Regions from separate parts of the Sphingobacterium sp. G1-14 genome, predicted to be linked through region 3. Evidence: riboswitches for the same ligand, from Rfam matches in the RefSeq annotation. Region 3 holds a riboswitch; each other region holds the start of a gene.

Region 1 (4,764 bases), 1.8 Mb from region 3:
TAGTAATAAGATCCATATTGGACCGATTTATCTTATTCTTATGGATTGAATTATTTTTAAGCTCCTGAAAAATTGATTTTAAAAGTGTAAGCCGTTGCTGTGCCATTAGCACCTGACAAAAAAAATTAAACAATAATATTACAAATAAACTTTTAATCAAACACAAACTTCTCTTATGCTTACAATTGGTTATTTCAAGCAACAAGATAAGAAATTATTTACGGTAGCAAAACTTCTAACCAAGTCTGGCGATCTACACGTTCTTTTATAACAAAAAAGACTATCCTAGGATAGTCTTTTTTGTTATAAACTCTTCTGTAGTAACTTATGCTGCGAAGCCGTAAAAATATTCCGGAAGATTATATTGATTTCATGATCAATGGCGGCCCCCGAGATTCCGGTATGCGGATAGAGTCTTATTGTATTTGTCAAGATACATTCCACAAAATCTCGACTTTGTATCCCTATCTGTTCATAAATTGCTGCATTATCATTGCCATCATGAAGATTTACCCAAGAAAGAACGGCCAAATTCATTATTGCTTCCCTCCGATTAACATAATCTTGCTGAAAGTCATCGAGTACCCTAAACGCTTCTTTACTTTCAGTCTTCTCCCATTTGGATTGATTGCTTTTTAACACAAATAGTTTTTCGATTAAATCCAAAAAGCGCTTATACATTCCCGTAAAGTTGGCCAGTAAAGTCAATTCCGCAAAAGGCATAAAGGGATATTGATACAACAGCTCGCTACGTGTACTTTTTGCCGCATCAATATCAAAAGACTGCCTACCATCAACGAGTATGTCTTCCAGCGAAAAGGAATGCGAAGCCGTAGCCTCCAATCCAAATGTATCCCAGTCGTAATGCACCAGTACATGATCACGATCCACAAAAAATGATTTTATCAGTGGTTCACCTTTTTCGTCCAACACGGGTTTTCCTGCCTCCTGAATTGCAGCATTTAAGGTAAAATGGGTTAAATGAGGAGCTCCGGTTGCATATCTCCAAAAACCGCGGAGCCGATAATGTTCACCTTCACGTGTAGCTGTACCTGATACCTGCCCACTGCCGCCAAAACAAACCCGATCCGTTTTGAAAATCTGATCTCCTAAAACCGGATCAATAAAACCGACAAAGAGATTTGCTCCTGAGCATAACGTTACTGTCCAAGCTAATCCCCCATCCCAATAAGCCAGGTCAGCCAATAAATTGAGCCCTTCAGGTAGACTTAACCCCAATCCACCCAATGCAGGTGGAACCCAAATCTTAAACCATTTCCGACGAAAAATCAGTTCGAGCTGTCCATCCGACAATGTTTTCTGATGGATTCCCTTAGCCTGATTATCTTTCAGAATAGCAATATCTTCGCTATTGAGTTGCATATCTTTCTTCACTTATTATTCTCCTCCAATTAAAATATCCACTAAATGCCATAACAAATAAAAACAAGGTCAAGCCCGAATAAAGAAATAACCCTTTATGGATCAGTAAAGGAATTGCCATCAGATTACTGATATTCAACAATATCCAATTTTCTATCTTCCGTTTTGCCAATAACCACATCCCTGCCCAAGCTGTGCAGGAAACTGCAGAGTCCCAAAGCGGTACATCAGAATCCGTTAAATGGACCAATCCGAAATAAAACAACAGAAAACCGAGAGCGCAGATTCCCCCTACTATCCACCATTCTTTCGGCTCACAATGCGTTATGGGAGCAGCAACATCGCTACTATATTTCCAATAGATCCAGCCATAGATGCTCATGATCAAATAATAGAGATGTAGTAATATTTCTGCATATAGTTTCGCATGGAATAATACGTAAACAGAAATTAAGATACCAATAATCCCAAAAATGTAATTGATCGATTTATTTTGCCGGGAAAACCAAACCTGTAAAACACCAAAGGATACCCCTAGCCATTCCGCGATGGTGGCCTGTTGAATCTGTTTTATAAAAGCTTCGAAAATTGTTTCAGAAGTCATCGCCTTGTTTATTATTTCGTGTAGTTCATAATAAACCTATGGGAGAAAAACGGACGTTTTTATTGAAATTAAATCCCTACGCCAGCATTACCTGGATCAGGTATATAAAAGCGATTGTACAAGGAGGTACAATCGCTTTTATTGGGTATAATCTCAGCCGAGAATGACCATGGTCATTCCAAGCACCCCATAAGTATATTTTCTGTCGAATTGATTATTCTATATCAATCAATTTCAACGCTTTGTGCGTACGCGTACGCGTTTCTTTACATAGTTGCGCATCATCGTTCAATGATTTCCCGTGTGAAGGAATCATTTCACGTAGTTTTTTACGGTATTCATCTGATTTCGCACGTTCAGGGAAACATCTCTTCAACAGGCTGATCATGATAGCAACTGACGTCGAAGCTCCAGGAGAAGCTCCTAATAGCGCAGCAATAGAACCATCTGCACTAGAAACGACCTCTGTACCAAATTCTAAAATTCCACCTTTCTTCTCATCTTTCTTGATGACCTGAACACGTTGTCCTGCTTTCTCGATAACCCAATCCTCCAATTTAGCTGTAGGCATAAATTGTTTTAAAGACTCTAGTTTATCTTTTGGTGACTTCATGACTTCAGTAATAAGATACTTCGTCAAAGGTAAGTTGTCAAGTCCGGCTGATAACATCGGGCGGATATTGGACAATTTGATAGAAGCAGGTAAATCGAAGTAAGACCCTTGTTTTAAGAATTTAGTTGAGAAACCTGCATATGGTCCAAACAATAACGCTTGTTTGCCATCAATATAACGTGTATCTAAGTGCGGTACAGACATTGGAGGAGCTCCAACAGAAGCTTTTCCATACACTTTCGCATGATGTGTATTAATGATCTCTTCATTTACACAACGTAGCCATTGGCCCCCTACAGGAAATCCGCCATAGCCTTTTGCTTCGGGTATTCCAGATTTTTCCAACAACAACAACGAGTGGCCACCGGCCCCAATAAATACAAACTTTGCTTTTATTTCTCTCTTTGTTCCTGTCTTTAAATCTTTGACCTCCACTTCCCAACGGCCATCGTCTTCACGTTCGATGTCGATTACTTCATGGTTTAAGGAGATCGAAATATTTTCTTTATTTTCAAGATTAGCGATCAAATCACGTGTCAACGACCCAAAATTAACATCAGTGCCCAGATCCATTTTTGTCGCAGCGATTTTTTCATCGGCCTCGCGTCCTTCCATCATCAATGGAATCCACGATTTCAACAATGCCGTATCTTCGGTATACTCCATCCCTTTGAACAAGTTTTGGGTCGTCAATGTTTCCCATCTTGTCTTTAGGAATTTAGCATCTTTTTCACCAAAAACCGCACTCATGTGTGGAATACTACGGATAAAATTTTCAGGTTGGGCAATAATGCCTTTATCAACGAGGTAGGACCAAAATTGCTTAGACACTTCAAATTGCTCTGCAATTTTAACTGCTTTATCAATCTTTACAGAACCATCTTTCTGTTCGGGGGTATAATTTAACTCGCATAAGGCAGAGTGACCCGTGCCAGCATTATTCCAAGCGTCAGAACTTTCAGCAGCCACAACATCCAAACGCTCAAGAATTTCAATATTAACGTCTGGGCTTAATTCATTGATTAGAGTACCCAAAGTAGCACTCATAATACCGGCGCCGATCAGAACAACGTCAACTTCTTTATTTGATTTTTTGCTCATGTTTTTGTGATTGATGCAAATTTAATATAGTTTTTGGTAAACGTCCAAGTCTTTTGTCAAAAAACTGTACTTTTTAGAACCACTTATTCAAAAATACCATTGATTTATTAAAATAATCCTAAGTGAGCGATCGCTTACCGTAAAATTCTAAAATTGTTTCCTGAAAACACGCTTCCACTCCAACATAAACACAAGGTCAGCACACAATGTTTTTCTATTTTAAACCGTTATTTATCGAAAGATTTTGTGTTATAATATAGTTTTAACATTTTTGCAGAACATCAAAAGGCAATAGTGTACACAATAGCTAAAAAAACAAGATCATTTATTCGCTAATACGACGGCATCGAAAAAACACAAGCACTGGGGCATAACCAAGATAAACCAAATGGAAACGAGTTCATGTTTCGTATTGAATTCCAGTAACAGACGGGCTGTGAGAGAAAGACAGCGCGTGGAAAATGGACATAAATGCCTAAGTGTGAATAATTGAAGAACAAATAACTTATACAGATGAAAATACTCGAAGGAAAAATTGCTTTAGTAACAGGAGCATCAAAAGGAATCGGAAGAAAAATTGCAGAAGTGTTTGCACAACATGGTGCTAACGTCGCTTTTACATATCTTTCTTCTGTCGAAAAAGGACAGGCGCTAGAACAGGAGCTTCAGGCTTTCGGCACCAAAGTGATTGGTTATCGCTCTGACGCTTCAAAATTCGAAGAAGCAGAACAATTAATCAACGCGATCGTTGCCGATTTTGGAGGATTAGATATCGTTGTAAATAATGCTGGTATCACAAAAGACGGCTTGTTAATGCGTATGACCGAAGAGAATTGGGATGATGTATTAAATGTCAACTTAAAATCTGTCTTTAACGTTACAAAAGCTGCTTCGAAAATTATGATGAAAAACCGTAAAGGTTCATTTATCAATATGTCTTCAGTTGTTGGAGTTCAAGGAAATGCCGGTCAGGCAAATTATGCCGCATCAAAAGCTGGTATTATCGGGTTCACAAAATCTATCGCTAAAGAATTAGGCTCTCGTAATATCCGTGCAAACGTAG
Region 2 (4,764 bases), 2.9 Mb from region 3:
AGACACCATTCTCCTGTTGTTCATCACGATGATCCGCCATCCATTTTTCATAAACTGTTATCCCGTCAAAATTGTATAGAGCTGTTTCAATCGCAAGGTGCCCATCCCCTGTCCAGCCGTTCTTTTCCCGTTGCGGACAGTCTGTAGGATAGCCCATCAAATTGGACAAGTAGGCATTGTTGGTCGCTGTCCATAGTTTATTGACCAACGCTGATGATGTCTTGAGCTGTCCAATAGCAGACACATCACTATGCATAAAATAGGCGGTCACAGCCGAACTATCCAATGCAATTGCGGCACTGCTGCTAACCTCGACATAACGAAACCCTTTGTAACCGAACTTGGCCATAAACTCATCCTCGCGGCCACTTAAGGTCAATATATCGGTCTGAAAAGGCTCCTTTTCCTTATCGCCCCGATAATAAACATCAATATTGGACTGATCAAGATGCCCATCGGCCTGCAATCGCTCACCATGCTTGATACGCAGCATAGTACCCGCAGCTCCTTTCACTCTAATTTTTGTAATCCCGGCCATATTCTGGCCCATATCGAACACATAGGTACGTTGGTCTATCTTTGTCACTGATTTTGGCTTATAGGACTTTACGAGCCGAATCGGTACCATCTGTTGGGAAACGATATGCGCTGATGGCGCATTTCTATACTGAACAGCCGGCCAGGCCGAATCATCGTATTTTGGTTTATCCCAGTTAGGTATTTCCAGTCTTGCATCGTAATGCTCACCAGTGTAAATATTATTATAGGTGATTGGCCCCGAAGCAGTCTTCCACTGCTTATCCGAAACAATGGTTTCCGTCGTTCCATCTGTATAAACGATTTTCAGTTCTAAACAGAATGTTGGCCGGGCCCGCCATGGTGCTTTATCAAAGTTCCAAACGGCCAGTGGTTGATGATTATACCAGCCATTCCCCAAAACAACGCCAATGGCGTTCTCTCCTTTTTGAAGCTGCTGGGTTACGTCCGTCACGACATACAATGTGCGTCGGTCAAACCGAGTATACATTGGATCCAGACGGTGGTCGCCAACGCGCTGGCCATTAATGGAAAGTTCATATAATCCCGCTGTGGCAATATACGCGCGGGCAGATTTTATCTGCTTATTTGCCTTAAATTCTCTTCTAAAATAAGGCGTTTCCCGTGCATGAATATCCTTATTGTCGCTGATCCATTTTCCTTTCCAAAGGTCCATTCCCATCATTCCTGTTTCGAAAGATGCTATTTCAGAACGTGTTGATACACCATCCTTATCCCATATTTTAACCTTCCAGTAGTACTTAGTCTGTGGCTTTAACTGTGCGCCGTTATAGGGCACTAACATAGCCGAGCTGAACTGTTTGCCACTATCCCAGCTATCTTTTGTCTCTTTCAGTAATGCCAGCGAATCTTGCCCTAAAAGGATCTGATAAGCTTGTTGTACCGCACCTTTACGTTGGTCCTCAAGTCGCCAGCTAAGTCTCGGGTGAATTGCATCAATACCCAACGGATTGACCAAATGTTCGCATGTCAACTGCACGGCGCTGCAGTTGTGTTTAGGTTGGGCATAAGTGTTGCTAGCGATACACAACAGTGTTGTCAATAAAATCCTACGCATTAAAAGATACTATTCTTGGTGGTTGTTAAATTGTTTTAGCTGATTCAAAAAACTAATATATCAAATATTTCCCACATACTGACCTGTACTTTCCTGCACAATATGCCTAAGTCTGTAAAATAAATTTCTTGCAACTTTCATAAAAATAACCTTATCTTAGTCGCAACTTTAGGGGTGTCTGCTCGTGCAGGCTGAGATTTTACCCTTAGAACCTGATCCGGATCATACTGGCGTAGGGAAAAGTGAGCTGTCTACAAGGTGCATTGCTGTGCCTTTGTGTAGCCATTCCTAAAGTTTTACCAAAAAAATTAAGGAATGGAACTTACAATAAACCATCAGATTCGATTTTTCGATCCCACACTTACTTCACTTGAAGGCTTGTTGCTTTTGGAATTATCTGGCAAAACTCAGGGTGTGGCTGTAGCCATCAACAACAAAGTCATCCCCAAAAAGGACTGGGCTACGACAACACTTAAACCTTACGATCAGATTATCTTAATTACCGCATCTCAGGGCGGATAGCCATTTCCAAAAAATCAACCGAGTAATTCACCCAATACAGAAAAAAATGACAGCTGAAACAATTACGCAATCACCCTTTCCAAATGCAAAGAAAATTTTTGTATCCGGAAAACTATTTCCTATTCAAGTCGCCATGCGTCAAATCACCTTGAGTCCAACCAAATTAACGAATGGAGAAGTAGAAATTAATCCGCCGGTAACAATTTATGATACTTCTGGACCTTATACGGATGATACCGTCCATATCGATATCCGAAAAGGCCTCCCTCGCCTTCGCGATCAGTGGATCTTGGATCGTCAGGATGTCATACAGCTAGCTGGCATAAGCTCTGAATATGGACAAAAACGCCTTTCTGATCCAACGTTAGATGAACTCCGATTTGCGTATAGCCATAAACCGAAAGTAGCCTCTGCCGGCAGGAATGTCACCCAATTACATTATGCAAAGCAAGGCATCATTACCCCAGAAATGGAGTACGTTGCTATCCGTGAAAACCAACGTATCGAGCAGCTCACGGCCAGTACCCCCGGAATGGATCATCAGCATAAAGGGCAAAACTTTGGCGCTAGAACACATAATAAAGCTATTACACCAGAATTTGTCCGTGAGGAAATCGCTGCCGGAAGAGCGATCATCCCCAATAATATAAATCATCCTGAAAGTGAACCCATGATTATCGGGCGCAACTTTCTTGTTAAAATTAATGCCAATATTGGCAATAGCGCCGTAAGTTCAAGTATAGAGGAAGAAGTTGAAAAAGCGGTATGGGCCTGTCGTTGGGGAGCCGATACCATCATGGACCTATCCACTGGCAAAAATATTCACGAAACCCGCGAATGGATTATCCGTAACTCGCCCGTTCCAATCGGTACGGTACCGATCTATCAGGCGCTCGAAAAAGTGAAGGGGGTGGCCGAGGACCTTACCTGGGAAATATTCAAAGATACCTTGATTGAACAGGCCGAACAGGGTGTTTCGTACTTTACCATACACGCCGGCGTACTGCTTCGTTATATCCATCTCACCGCTTCTCGAGTAACGGGCATTGTCTCCAGAGGTGGGTCTATCATGGCCAAATGGTGTCTTTTCCACCACAAAGAGAACTTTCTCTATACCCATTTTGAGGAGATCTGTGAGATTATGAAGCGATATGATGTTGCTTTTTCACTTGGCGATGGTCTCCGTCCAGGAGCCATTGCGGACGCCAACGATGCGGCTCAATTTGCTGAGCTCGAAACACTGAGCGAACTCACCAAGGTCGCCTGGAAACATGATGTTCAGGTGATGATCGAAGGTCCAGGGCATGTTCCTATGCAATTGATCAAAGAGAATATGGACAAGCAATTGGCTTGTTGTGACGAAGCTCCATTTTATACCTTGGGTCCCTTAACAACTGATATCGCTCCAGGTTATGACCATATCACGTCGGCCATTGGAGCTGCGATGATCGGTTGGTATGGATGTGCGATGCTTTGCTATGTGACGCCCAAAGAACATCTGGGCCTACCAAATAAAAAAGACGTTAAAGACGGTGTAATCACCTATAAACTAGCTGCCCATGCGGCCGATTTGGCCAAAGGACATCCGGGTGCACAATACCGTGATAATGCCTTGAGTAAAGCGAGATTTGAATTTAGGTGGGAAGATCAATTCAACCTTTCCCTGGATCCAGATACCGCACGGGAGTATCATGACGAAACGTTGCCTGCGGATGCGGCCAAAGTGGCTCACTTCTGCTCCATGTGCGGGCCCAAATTTTGCTCGATGAAAATTACGCAGGAAATCAGAGATAGTGCCGCACAAGGAATGCTGGAAAAATCGCAGGAATTCATCGCACAAGGAAAAGAGATCTATTTATGATCATCGCTTTGACAGCAGCAGAAACGATCCCTTCTGAAATAGGGATTATAAATGCTTTGTTTAAAGAAGGACTTGATATCCTGCATTTGCGCAAGTATCATTTTACGGACCTACAAATGTCCAGGTACGTTGAATCTATAGATTCAACGTACCTGGACAGATTGGTCCTACATTCCCACCCTCACCTATCGGCTGAGCTCGGAATCGCACGTATTCATATGACCGAAAAGAATAGAAAGGATAGATCTACAAATCAAATGCTGTCTACAGCAATCTGTTCGACATCTGTGCATGATATCGATCAATTCAATAACCTTGATGAATGTTGGGCCTATGCTTTTCTAAGTCCATTATTTCCAAGCATCTCAAAAGTGGGGTATGGAGTGTATAATGCAAGGTTGGATCAGCTCCCGTCACGCTCCAACTTTACTGTTGGTCTCATCGGTCTTGGAGGGATAAACCAAGGCAACTGTCTTATCCCGATGCAGCAAGGTGCAGATGGAATTGCCTTATATGGTACTTTATGGAAGCACCCTGATCCCGTTCAAAATTTTATAGCATGCAAACAAAAACTATGGAAAAACTCCAATATATATCGCAGGGACAAACATTAACTGAACAAAAAAATAACATACTGAAAGCGCTGGATGCGGGGGCCAAATGGATACAGATCAGATGGAAGGACGCCGATGAAAAGAGCCGCTACCTGCTTGCAGAACAGATCAAGCAAACCTGTTCCGAATTTGGTGCCAGCTGTATTATCAAT
Region 3 (4,764 bases):
TGGTCATTTAGCAAATAAGTTGCACCAGCTTTAGGGTTTAAGAAATTAAACTTAGGATGATAATTATAATTTTTCACCTTATCATCATCACCATACATGTGGTAATCTACATTCCGATATTGAATATCGGCCATTAATATCCACTTATCTAGTTTATAATCGACCTTTAAGAAATTACTGAAATCATTTTTTTGTGATTTCCCGAAGTAATATTTATCGTCAAGAAAACCTGTTGATGCATATTGTGCCCAAATCACCTGGCCATAATGTTTTCCTTTGTATTGATTATAAGCTCCACCCCAAGTAATTTCAAGCTGATCATTCGGTCTGTAATTTAGGGCATAGGTCATGCCATAAAAATAATTATCAAGCCATCTCCTGCGGACGAGATCTGTTTTTTGTATGGTATCTTTACCAATGATGACGTTAGGCAAACCGTATTTACTTAGTTTATCTCCGGGTCTCATTTCTTCATAGTAACCATAACCTCTTGTATAGTGTAGGGCTGTATTGAGCGTCAATTTGTCGTTCAGGATATTGGTATAATGAAGTTGATGATGTTTCTGCGTATAATTATCTGTTTGATTTTGATACGTATATAGATTATAATCCCGGCCGGCGTTCATGAAACGATCCTTCTCTGCGCCCGAGATTTCGAGTGCATTATCTGCATAGTCATCCATGCGTGATCGATCGCCAGTAATCAATGGTTCGGGAACGCCATTCCAGGCTTGATATGTCTTTTCTTTTCCCCAGAATACAATTCCTTTTAAAATATGTTTCTTGCCATAATAACCTCCGTCCACATAAAAAGATTGTAAGTCTGAACTACCTCTTTCGATATAACCATCGCTACTGATTCGAGATAATCTGGCATTGAAGGCAAATTTGTCGTTAATTAGCCCGGTACCTACCTTGACTGTATTTTTCCAGGTATTGTAGGAGCCAAATGAATTGTTGAGCTCTGCGTAAGGGGTTTCGACTAACGTATTGGACTGAATATTTAATGAGGCTCCAAATGATCCGGCACCATTCGTCGAAGTCCCAATACCACGCTGAACTTGGATGCTCTCGGTAGAAGAGGCAAAGTCGGGAAGGTTTACAAAAAATGAACCCATGCTCTCCGCATCATTTAAAGGGATTCCATTTAATGTTACGTTGATTCGTTGATTATCCGATCCCCTGATTGTCATTCCGGTATAACCTATACCTGCACCGGCATCGGAATTGACCTGCACGGATGGAGTCTGATTTAAAAGGAATGGAATATCCTGGCCGAGGTTATTACGCGTTATTTCTTCTTTGGAGATGTTTTTAAAGGTTGTAGGAGCATTTCTTTTGGCACGGGTAGATTGAACAAGTACCTCTTCCATTTGAATTGTACTAGGTTCTAACGCTACCGTAAGCTCCAAATTGTCTTTAACATCCACATTTTGGCTCCATGTTTTATATCCAAGAGAAGATACCTGGATCTGGTGCTTACCTGTATTGATACGATATAGTTTAATCAGTCCATTTTTGTCCGATTGGCCAGCGAAGGATGCTTGTCCATCTATGGATATGGAAACATACTGTAAGGGGGTCTGATTAGTATTGTCTACAGCTTTAATTGTCAGATTTTGTTGCGCAATGGCAATTTGGCTTGAAATAGTAGCTAAGGAGCTACAAATCAAAAATTTGATCATGGTAATGTATTTTGTTTGAGTTAAACAAATCATAGCAAGGGGTTACTATGACCGCACTATTTAACTAACCTCTCCCTACGCCAGCATTATCTGGATCAGGTGTACAGAATTTAATCTGTTGGGTATAATCTCAGCCTTTATTTGTGTTCCTGACAAAACAAGGCACCCCTATTCGATGCTGCGAATATATAAATTTAAAATTGAAATGAAGTATAAAGAAGTAATTTATGACAAATGGAAAAGAGTGGATTTGCGGTATTATTTCTTTTTGGTTAAAAATTTGTGCAAATTGTTGTTTTTGGTATTTATTGTTCTTTTTAGGTACCTTGGCATGAATTTTTCTACTAGAGGTATGTATTCATACAGGTCAAAAAATTTTAGTTACTAAATTGATAGTGAGGAGATAAAATGTTAAAATATTTAAGCGCTAATTATATTCTGCCGATTACTTCAATGCCAATAAAAGACGGTATTGTTTCGGTAGATGAGGAGGGGGTAATTCAAGGTATCTATGACCCAACTTCATTTACACCTTCAGATAAAACGAAGGTTGAGAGATATGAAGGAGTGATAATTCCAGGTTTTATCAATGCACATTGCCACATTGAATTGTCGCATATGAAAGGTATTGTTCCTAAAGGTACGGGGCTTCCGAGCTTTCTCAGTAAGGTGATGACAACGCGGTCGGCATCGATGAAAAAAATAGATGACGCTATGGCCAAAGCCGATCGAGATATGTACGAAAATGGTATTGTCGCAGTCGGAGATCACGCCAACACTGATAATTCTTCAAAATTGAAGGAAGATTCACAGATATTATATCACACATTTGTGGAGGTGCTCGGAATTGAACCTGAAGAAGCTGACTTTAAGTTAAAGGAGGCTAAATCGTTGACCCAAGAGTTTAGGAATGGGCATGTATCCATTACTCCGCACGCTCCCTATTCTTGTTCGAAGGTCCTTTTTAAGAAATTCAAGAAGATGGTTCCGGAAACAAATATTATCAGTATTCACAATCAAGAAAGTGAAGAGGAGAATAAACTGTTCCGTTATAAAATGGGTGAGTTCTTGGACTTTTATAAAAGTATAGGAAAAAATGCTGATGCGATTAAGGCGCAGGCAAGAAATTCGATTCAGTCTTATCTTCCTTATTTGCCTTATCCAAATAAATTATTGTTGGTTCATAACACCTATACCTCTCTTAAAGATTTGGATTTTGTAGAGCGTATGGATCGTGATGTGATGTGGTGTCTCTGTCCAAAAGCCAACCTTTATATTGAGGGAACATTACCAAAGGTTCAGAATTTTATGAATGCCGGACAGCGTTTGGTAATCGGAACGGACAGTTTAGCTTCAAACGATACATTGTCCATTTTGGAGGAGCTAAAGGTATTGCATGCGCACTTTGAGGATCTGGATTTCTTGCAGACTATTCAATGGGCTACAATCAATGGTGCTATCGCGTTGAACATTGAGAATGAATTTGGCTCACTTGAAGTGGGTAAAAAACCTGGGATTGTGTTGTTGCAAGGTATGGAACACATGCGCCTAAATGAAGATGTTAAGGTAAAACGTTTAGCGTAGTATTTAATTCCCCAAAACTTCTGTACTTTTGCTCTTATTGAACCGTCCATGACTATAATAACGAAACTATAGTCATGGTAAGTTCCATCTGACCGATGGAAGAAAAAATAAGTTACAGATGAAACATTTGAATATTTCAATAAGAGGTAAAGTACAGGGGGTCTTTTTTAGATTGACAACCAAGGCGGTTGCAGATCAAGTCGGTGTTAGAGGCTTTGTTGTCAATTTAAAAGATGGTTCTGTCTATATAGAGGGCGAGGGCGACGATTTTGCACTAGATTCACTGTTGGAGTTCTGCCAAGAAGGACCCGAGGGTGCAATCGTTGAAAGTGTTGAGGTAAAGGAAGGCGAAATGAAGGGCTTTTCCAATTTTGAAGTAGTTAAAAGAGTTCAATCTTAAGCCGTTTCGCCTTGTCAGTACTTAAAAAATTCGCCGGACAGACCATGATTTATGGCCTGAGTACGATTATAGCCCGTATGCTGTATTTCGTCATGACGCCATTGTATGTCCTCAAATATCCACCTGCGTCCTACGGAATATTTACTAATATGTACGCCTGGGCATCCATGATCAATGCCGTTTTGGCATTTGGAATGGAAACAACTTTTTTTAGGTTTCTCCAAAAAGTCGAAGAAAAGGATAAAAAGCAGGTTTTCAATAACAGTTTTATCGTCATTGCTTCTTTGGCAACATTATTTTTTATTACGGCCATAGTCTTTGCTGGCACTATTGGTAGCTGGTTGAATAAGGGAACTTACAATGCCGATTACGAGAGCTATGTGAAGTATTTCGCCCTCATATTGGCATTGGATGCTTTAGCTATTGTTCCTTTTGCGAAATTGAGATCGGAGGGAAGGCCTATTCGATTTGGTGCTATTAAATTGGCCAACATCGGTATTATGGTTATTCTTAACCTATTCTTTATTGCGCTAGTTCCCTATCTGATAAAAGATGGTGGTACTTTGGGTAATTGGTGTTCCGGTTGGTATAGAAATGAATGGATAGGTTATGTATTTATTTCTAATATTGTGGCAAGTGCAGCAACCTTTCTATTGCTCCTTCCTGAAATGAGGGGTTTCTATTTTAAACCGGAAAAGCAGCTAATCTTAAAGATGCTATCGTATAGCTTTCCGATTTTAATTGCCAATATTTCTTATATCATCAACGAAAATTTAGATAAAATTGTGTTGCCAATCTACCTGCCTAAGGATATTGGGGATCGCGATTTGGGGATCTATGGAGCCGTTGGAAAATTAGCAATGTTTCTGAGCATTTTTGTTCAGGCTTTTCGATTGGGGGCCGAACCATTTTTCTTTTCTTATGCAAAAAATGCCAATGCAAAGAAGACCTATGCGTTGATTATGGAATATTTCGTAATTGCCATGATGTTAGTTATGCTGGGGATTACAGCGAATATTGACTGGCTGAAGTATTTTATTAAAGGAAATGTGGAAACTCGTGACTTATATTGGTCTGGACTTTTTATCGTTCCGC
Region 4 (4,764 bases), 2.5 Mb from region 3:
ATCAGTCCAGTTCATATTGAATAAGTTTAATCGGATTATGGAAGTGATTTAATGGCCCATTTCCTTTGCCAATGACGAGATCTTTGCTACCAGCTATTGCTGCGTGTATATAGGCCAATGCGAATTCAACCGCGCTATCGAGACCAACGCCTTGTGCCAAATGGCTCGCAATTGCTGAAGAAAGCGAACAACCGGAACCATGTGTATTTTTGCTGTTAATTTTTTGAGATTTGAATTCAATTGGTGGACTCTTGTGCTGGAACAACAGGGATGTTAATTCTTGACTTTGGAGATGCCCGCCTTTAATCAAAACGGATTGACAACCTTTCGCCAATAGGCTATTTCCCGCTTTTTTCATCTTCTCGACATTGTCAATAACTTCGTTTACTAAAACACTTACCTCGTCTAAATTTGGTGTAATCAGCGTTGCTAAAGGAAAAAGAAGTTCTATGCAGGCCTGAATTGTATCATCGTGAATGAGCTTGTGCCCGCTGGTCGAGACCATGACTGGATCAAATACGATAGGCCCTTTATATTCTTTTAAATAGCTGCTAATAAGCTCCACAAGTTCAATATTGTGTACCATTCCTATTTTGATTGCATCGGGATAGATATCGTCAAAAATAGCATCCAATTGGTCCTGGACGGCTGCTGTAGGAATTTCATAAATACGTCTTACACCTTGTGTGTTCTGAACGGGTAAGGCAGTTAAAACATTCATGGCATAACAACCTAATGCAGATATGGTTTTGGTATCTGCCTGTATACCTGCACCACCGCTACCATCGAACCCCGCAATGCTGAGTACGGTAGGGACGCGGTATTTTTTATCTTTTGTCATTTTAATAGTTCTTTTAGTTGTGCACTGGCAGCTCTGGGATCTTGACTTTGGCATATGGCCGAAACGACTGCAATGGAGTCTGCACCGGCATTCCAGGTCTCTTCTGCTGTTTGTAAATTCATCCTTCCGATAGCGATCAATGGTTTTTCCGTCCTACTCCGAAGTTGTTTTAAACCCGCAATTCCCCATTCAGTAACCGTATCTACTTTTGTTTTCGTAGAAAAAATGGGGCTTACACCAAGGTGGTCGACGGTGTACATTTGTTCACTTTCCAGTTGTTGCATGTCTTCTATGGACCAGCCTATGGTTAATTTATCACCATATTTTTCGCGAATAGCGAGCGGCTGCAAATCATTTTGACCCACATGTACTCCCCATGCCTCGATTTGGGCAGCGATTGCTACGGCATCATTGATCACGAGCGGAATACCATAATGATCGGTCAGTTTTTTCAAACGGATGGCTTTATCCAAAAATGTGGCCGGATCGTCAGCCTTTTCGCGCAATTGTATAAGATCGACTCCGCCAATAATGGCTTCTTCGGCAACATTGAGCCAATTTTGAGGATAACAGTCCCGCTCAGAAATTACCAAATATAAAGGGTAGGGAAAAAGCGGATTAATGCGCATAGCGTTTGATCTTGAGCTTTGATTTGAGACGTTCTGCATTGAGCTGATAGAGTTCATCATAGAGATTCAATTGCAGGGTGCCCGGTCCAGCTGCTGTTTGGGCAGCGAGTTCTCCCGCTAAGCTCAGAATGGATACACCGGCAACAGCTGCTTCAAAATATTGGTCTGTAACACCTAGAAATGCACCAATAAGCGCAGTAGCACTACAGCCAAGCCCAGTTACCTGTGTCATTAAAGGGTTGCCATTAAAAACTTCAACCCGATATTGCTGTGAAAGGATATAGTCTACTTCTCCAGAAATACAGATAATGGAGCCGGTTTGTTCTTGTAATAATTGGCCAAATCGGAGCGCATCTTTACTCGCTGTCGTGCTGTCGACTCCCTTTGTGTTCGGTTGGTTGAAATTGTACAGCGTCATGATTTCTGATGCATTTCCACGAATAACCGTGGGTTTGAGATCCAGTAGATTGGATAATAAATCATTGCGGAATGCTGATATCCCAGCACCAACAGGATCAAGTACCCATGGCCGTCCAATGGTATTGGCATGTTCGGTAGCAACCAGCATAGCTTCGGCAGTATCTTCACTCAAGGTGCCGATATTAATGACAAGAGCTTGTGCAATATCGACAACCTCGCGTACTTCTAATGGGCTGTGTACCATCACAGGGGACGCTCCTAGGGCTAAAAGTGCGTTGGCAGTATTGTTCATCACGACTAGGTTTGTGATGTTGTGTACAAGGGGTTTTTCGACCCTCAGCTGCTCTAATAAATTGATAATTGAATCTTCCATTTTTTTACATATGCTAAGATATACTGTGTGGCCTTGGAGGGAAGAAGAGCGATAGCCTGTGCAGTAAAGGAGTATGCTGTACAGTGGATTTTTGCTTTTCCCTACGCCGGTATAAACCGAATCAGGTTCAAAGGGACTATCTCAATTCTATACAGAATACCCCCAAAGCCAGACCAAACTTAAACAAAAAAGAGGACTTTTCATATCCGTCATTTTTCGATCATTAGCTTGTTGAATTAATCGGCCGGATTTTGATCGGCACTAATTTCAATGTATTCAACAGGGGTATAGGTAACCCGGGCAAAATTTTTGGTCAAAAGTTCGGTTTCCAAAATCTTTCCACCCTGAAACTTTAAAAATTTCTCGCGCCAAATCTCATTTTTCCGAAAGAACTGATTGTCTATTTTAAGAAATTGATGTTCTTTTTCAACGACATGGTACGCAAAATCCAGTTCTTGATCAATTCTTAATTCGCCCTCTAAACATTTGTCTGTGAACCAGAGATTTATTTGAAAGGTGTAAGGCGTGTTGTTGGTGAATTGATAGTCGCGGTAATTATAAAAGACGGTAGCTCCACTACCGAATGGCAAAACACGGCCATCGTCCGGAAATGGATCAAAAGAGTGGTGATAACGTTCATTGACGGTGAGTGGACTATGGATAACAAGCCAATGGATGAGGTTGGATATTTGACAGATTCCACCGCCAATACCCGCTCTTGCTTCACCAAAGGATAACTCCATGCCGGGCAGATATCCTTTTTTTACAGTGGGTAGTCCAACGAGTTTACAAAATGAAAAGGTTTCCTTCGGTCTGATCAGAATGCTATTAATCTGTGCTGCTGCAATTTTCAGGTTGGTAACTTTGTTAATCTGCAATTGCATATTATTTTCGCCTAGTTTTTTTAATAAGACAGACTGATGCTTTTTAATACGAAAGGGAAGTTTTTCAGTTGATTTAGCTGTGCTGTATTTCTTATTATCAAATAGCCAAACGGCTTTGCGCTGCACTCTTCTCGCCCATACTGCAATAAAATAGAGTATGGGATGAAGTTGACTGATCAGTTTTCTTTTTCTCAATTTGACGTTTATGTATCGCTATCAAAATTAGTGCAGAAATGTGTTTTTTGCCGAATTTCGTCGAATATTTTTTTGTCAAAATCAAGAATCTTATTGTCTGAGCTTAGTGCAGTTTTTCAGTTCGTTTAGTTGGTTTTCTTTGCCTGTATGTATTTCGCTGTTAACTTTCCCTCCTTGTTATAGATCAAGCTTTCGTAGGCACAGTTTCCGAGATCTTTTACAATAGATTTTTGTTGTAATACACCCTCATAATAAAACTCATCAATCGTTTCGTTGGCTCGGTACGATCGCTTGATTTCGGCTGTCAGTCGATCGCTTTGATCGAAGGTTTGGCGCAGCGAGTAGTCACTTGTTTCCGGACTATCATATTGATAGCGGACGCGACTTTCTCTTTGATCATTTCTGCCCGAAATCTCTTCAGTAATTCGATTCTGTTGATCATAACTGTAAATGGTCCAGTCTCTCCGTTGATAGACAAAATGAATGGATTCACTTTTTATAACCTGGAGTTTACTGTTCAAGTGATAAATCATCGCCGATTCAAATGTAGGATCGTAGGAAACAATGGTATTTGGGAGATACCGGTAAATTGTACTGCTGCTCCACTTACTATTTCGAAGGTACTGTATGGAGTCGATAAGTCCGAATTGATTATAGCATCTTTTGTTGTAATAATTATTTCCCCCGGAAAGATTGTTCGATGTGATCTCTTTGCCTTCTTCATATACAGTCGTCATAATTGCACCGGATTGCACCGCATTTTCGTCCGAAAACTGCTGCATTACATAAGTGCCGTCACATTTATTCTTACGCTGACTGTAATAAAGAGGAAGAGCGGAATTTGCGATAATAGCCGCTGCATATTGCCCGGATGGAATAAATTGAACTTGTGCGATTGAGTCAAAGAAATGTGAGGCATTATATTGTGCAGAAGCTTTCTTTGACGCAATTGGTGTGCTGGTGTTTAATATCGGTTTGGCTGCTGCCAGATAGGTATTACTATCGTATATGATCTTGGGTTTGGCTAATCCATCAAACAAGATCATGGCATGACGTTGCTTCAATGACAATACGTCGATGGTCCACTGGTGATTTTTAACGATGAATGTGAGTTTTTTTGCATCGGTTTTTGTGACCAGTAACTTTGTTGTGCTATAAGGTACTAATTTGAAAATCTCAGCAGCATTTTTTTCGTGTAGACGCATGATAAAATCAGTTGATTTATCGGACTCATTGGTTAGAAAAAGAACTGCATGCGTTGGGCTAGCTATTGTTAGCGATTTTACTGTTTGCGATGCTGCGCTGGGACTATATAACAGCAATATCAACAACTGAATGATAATCGGATAAAAGTGCAGTTTCGCGTTATAATTCATTTGGGTCGATATTGCTGTTGTTGACTTTGCTATTTAATTTAATACT

What was found. Region 3 has a riboswitch for thiamine pyrophosphate ahead of CBM24_RS01925 (TonB-dependent receptor). Riboswitches for the same ligand answer to the same signal wherever they lie in the genome.
Region 1: another riboswitch for thiamine pyrophosphate. It lies ahead of pnuC (nicotinamide riboside transporter PnuC); the one in region 3 lies ahead of CBM24_RS01925 (TonB-dependent receptor).
Region 2: another riboswitch for thiamine pyrophosphate. It lies ahead of thiS (sulfur carrier protein ThiS); the one in region 3 lies ahead of CBM24_RS01925 (TonB-dependent receptor).
Region 4: another riboswitch for thiamine pyrophosphate. It lies ahead of thiM (hydroxyethylthiazole kinase); the one in region 3 lies ahead of CBM24_RS01925 (TonB-dependent receptor).

The regions. Positions count from the first base shown of each region.
Region 1 is NZ_CP021381.1:2,275,939-2,280,702, reverse strand. Features, by position in the region: gene CBM24_RS09440 (acyl-CoA dehydrogenase) at 304-1,383, opposite strand; gene pnuC (nicotinamide riboside transporter PnuC) at 1,370-1,987, opposite strand; TPP riboswitch at 2,043-2,187, opposite strand; gene CBM24_RS09430 (malate:quinone oxidoreductase) at 2,202-3,701, opposite strand; gene fabG (3-oxoacyl-[acyl-carrier-protein] reductase) at 4,215-4,764, shown strand, end outside.
Region 2 is NZ_CP021381.1:3,838,226-3,842,989, forward strand. Features, by position in the region: gene CBM24_RS16595 (alpha-L-rhamnosidase) at 1-1,615, opposite strand, end outside; TPP riboswitch at 1,776-1,871, shown strand; gene thiS (sulfur carrier protein ThiS) at 1,931-2,137, shown strand; gene thiC (phosphomethylpyrimidine synthase ThiC) at 2,184-3,998, shown strand; gene CBM24_RS16610 (thiamine phosphate synthase) at 3,995-4,612, shown strand; gene CBM24_RS16615 (thiamine phosphate synthase) at 4,558-4,764, shown strand, end outside.
Region 3 is NZ_CP021381.1:442,432-447,195, forward strand. Features, by position in the region: gene CBM24_RS01925 (TonB-dependent receptor) at 1-1,685, opposite strand, end outside; TPP riboswitch at 1,740-1,865, opposite strand; gene CBM24_RS01930 (amidohydrolase family protein) at 2,094-3,269, shown strand; gene CBM24_RS01935 (acylphosphatase) at 3,388-3,669, shown strand; gene CBM24_RS01940 (lipopolysaccharide biosynthesis protein) at 3,714-4,764, shown strand, end outside.
Region 4 is NZ_CP021381.1:4,227,702-4,232,465, reverse strand. Features, by position in the region: gene tenA (thiaminase II) at 1-15, opposite strand, end outside; gene thiD (bifunctional hydroxymethylpyrimidine kinase/phosphomethylpyrimidine kinase) at 2-841, opposite strand; gene thiE (thiamine phosphate synthase) at 838-1,470, opposite strand; gene thiM (hydroxyethylthiazole kinase) at 1,460-2,263, opposite strand; TPP riboswitch at 2,345-2,437, opposite strand; gene CBM24_RS18375 (VanW family protein) at 2,500-3,342, opposite strand; gene CBM24_RS18370 (hypothetical protein) at 3,468-4,718, opposite strand; gene CBM24_RS18365 (dienelactone hydrolase family protein) at 4,752-4,764, opposite strand, start outside.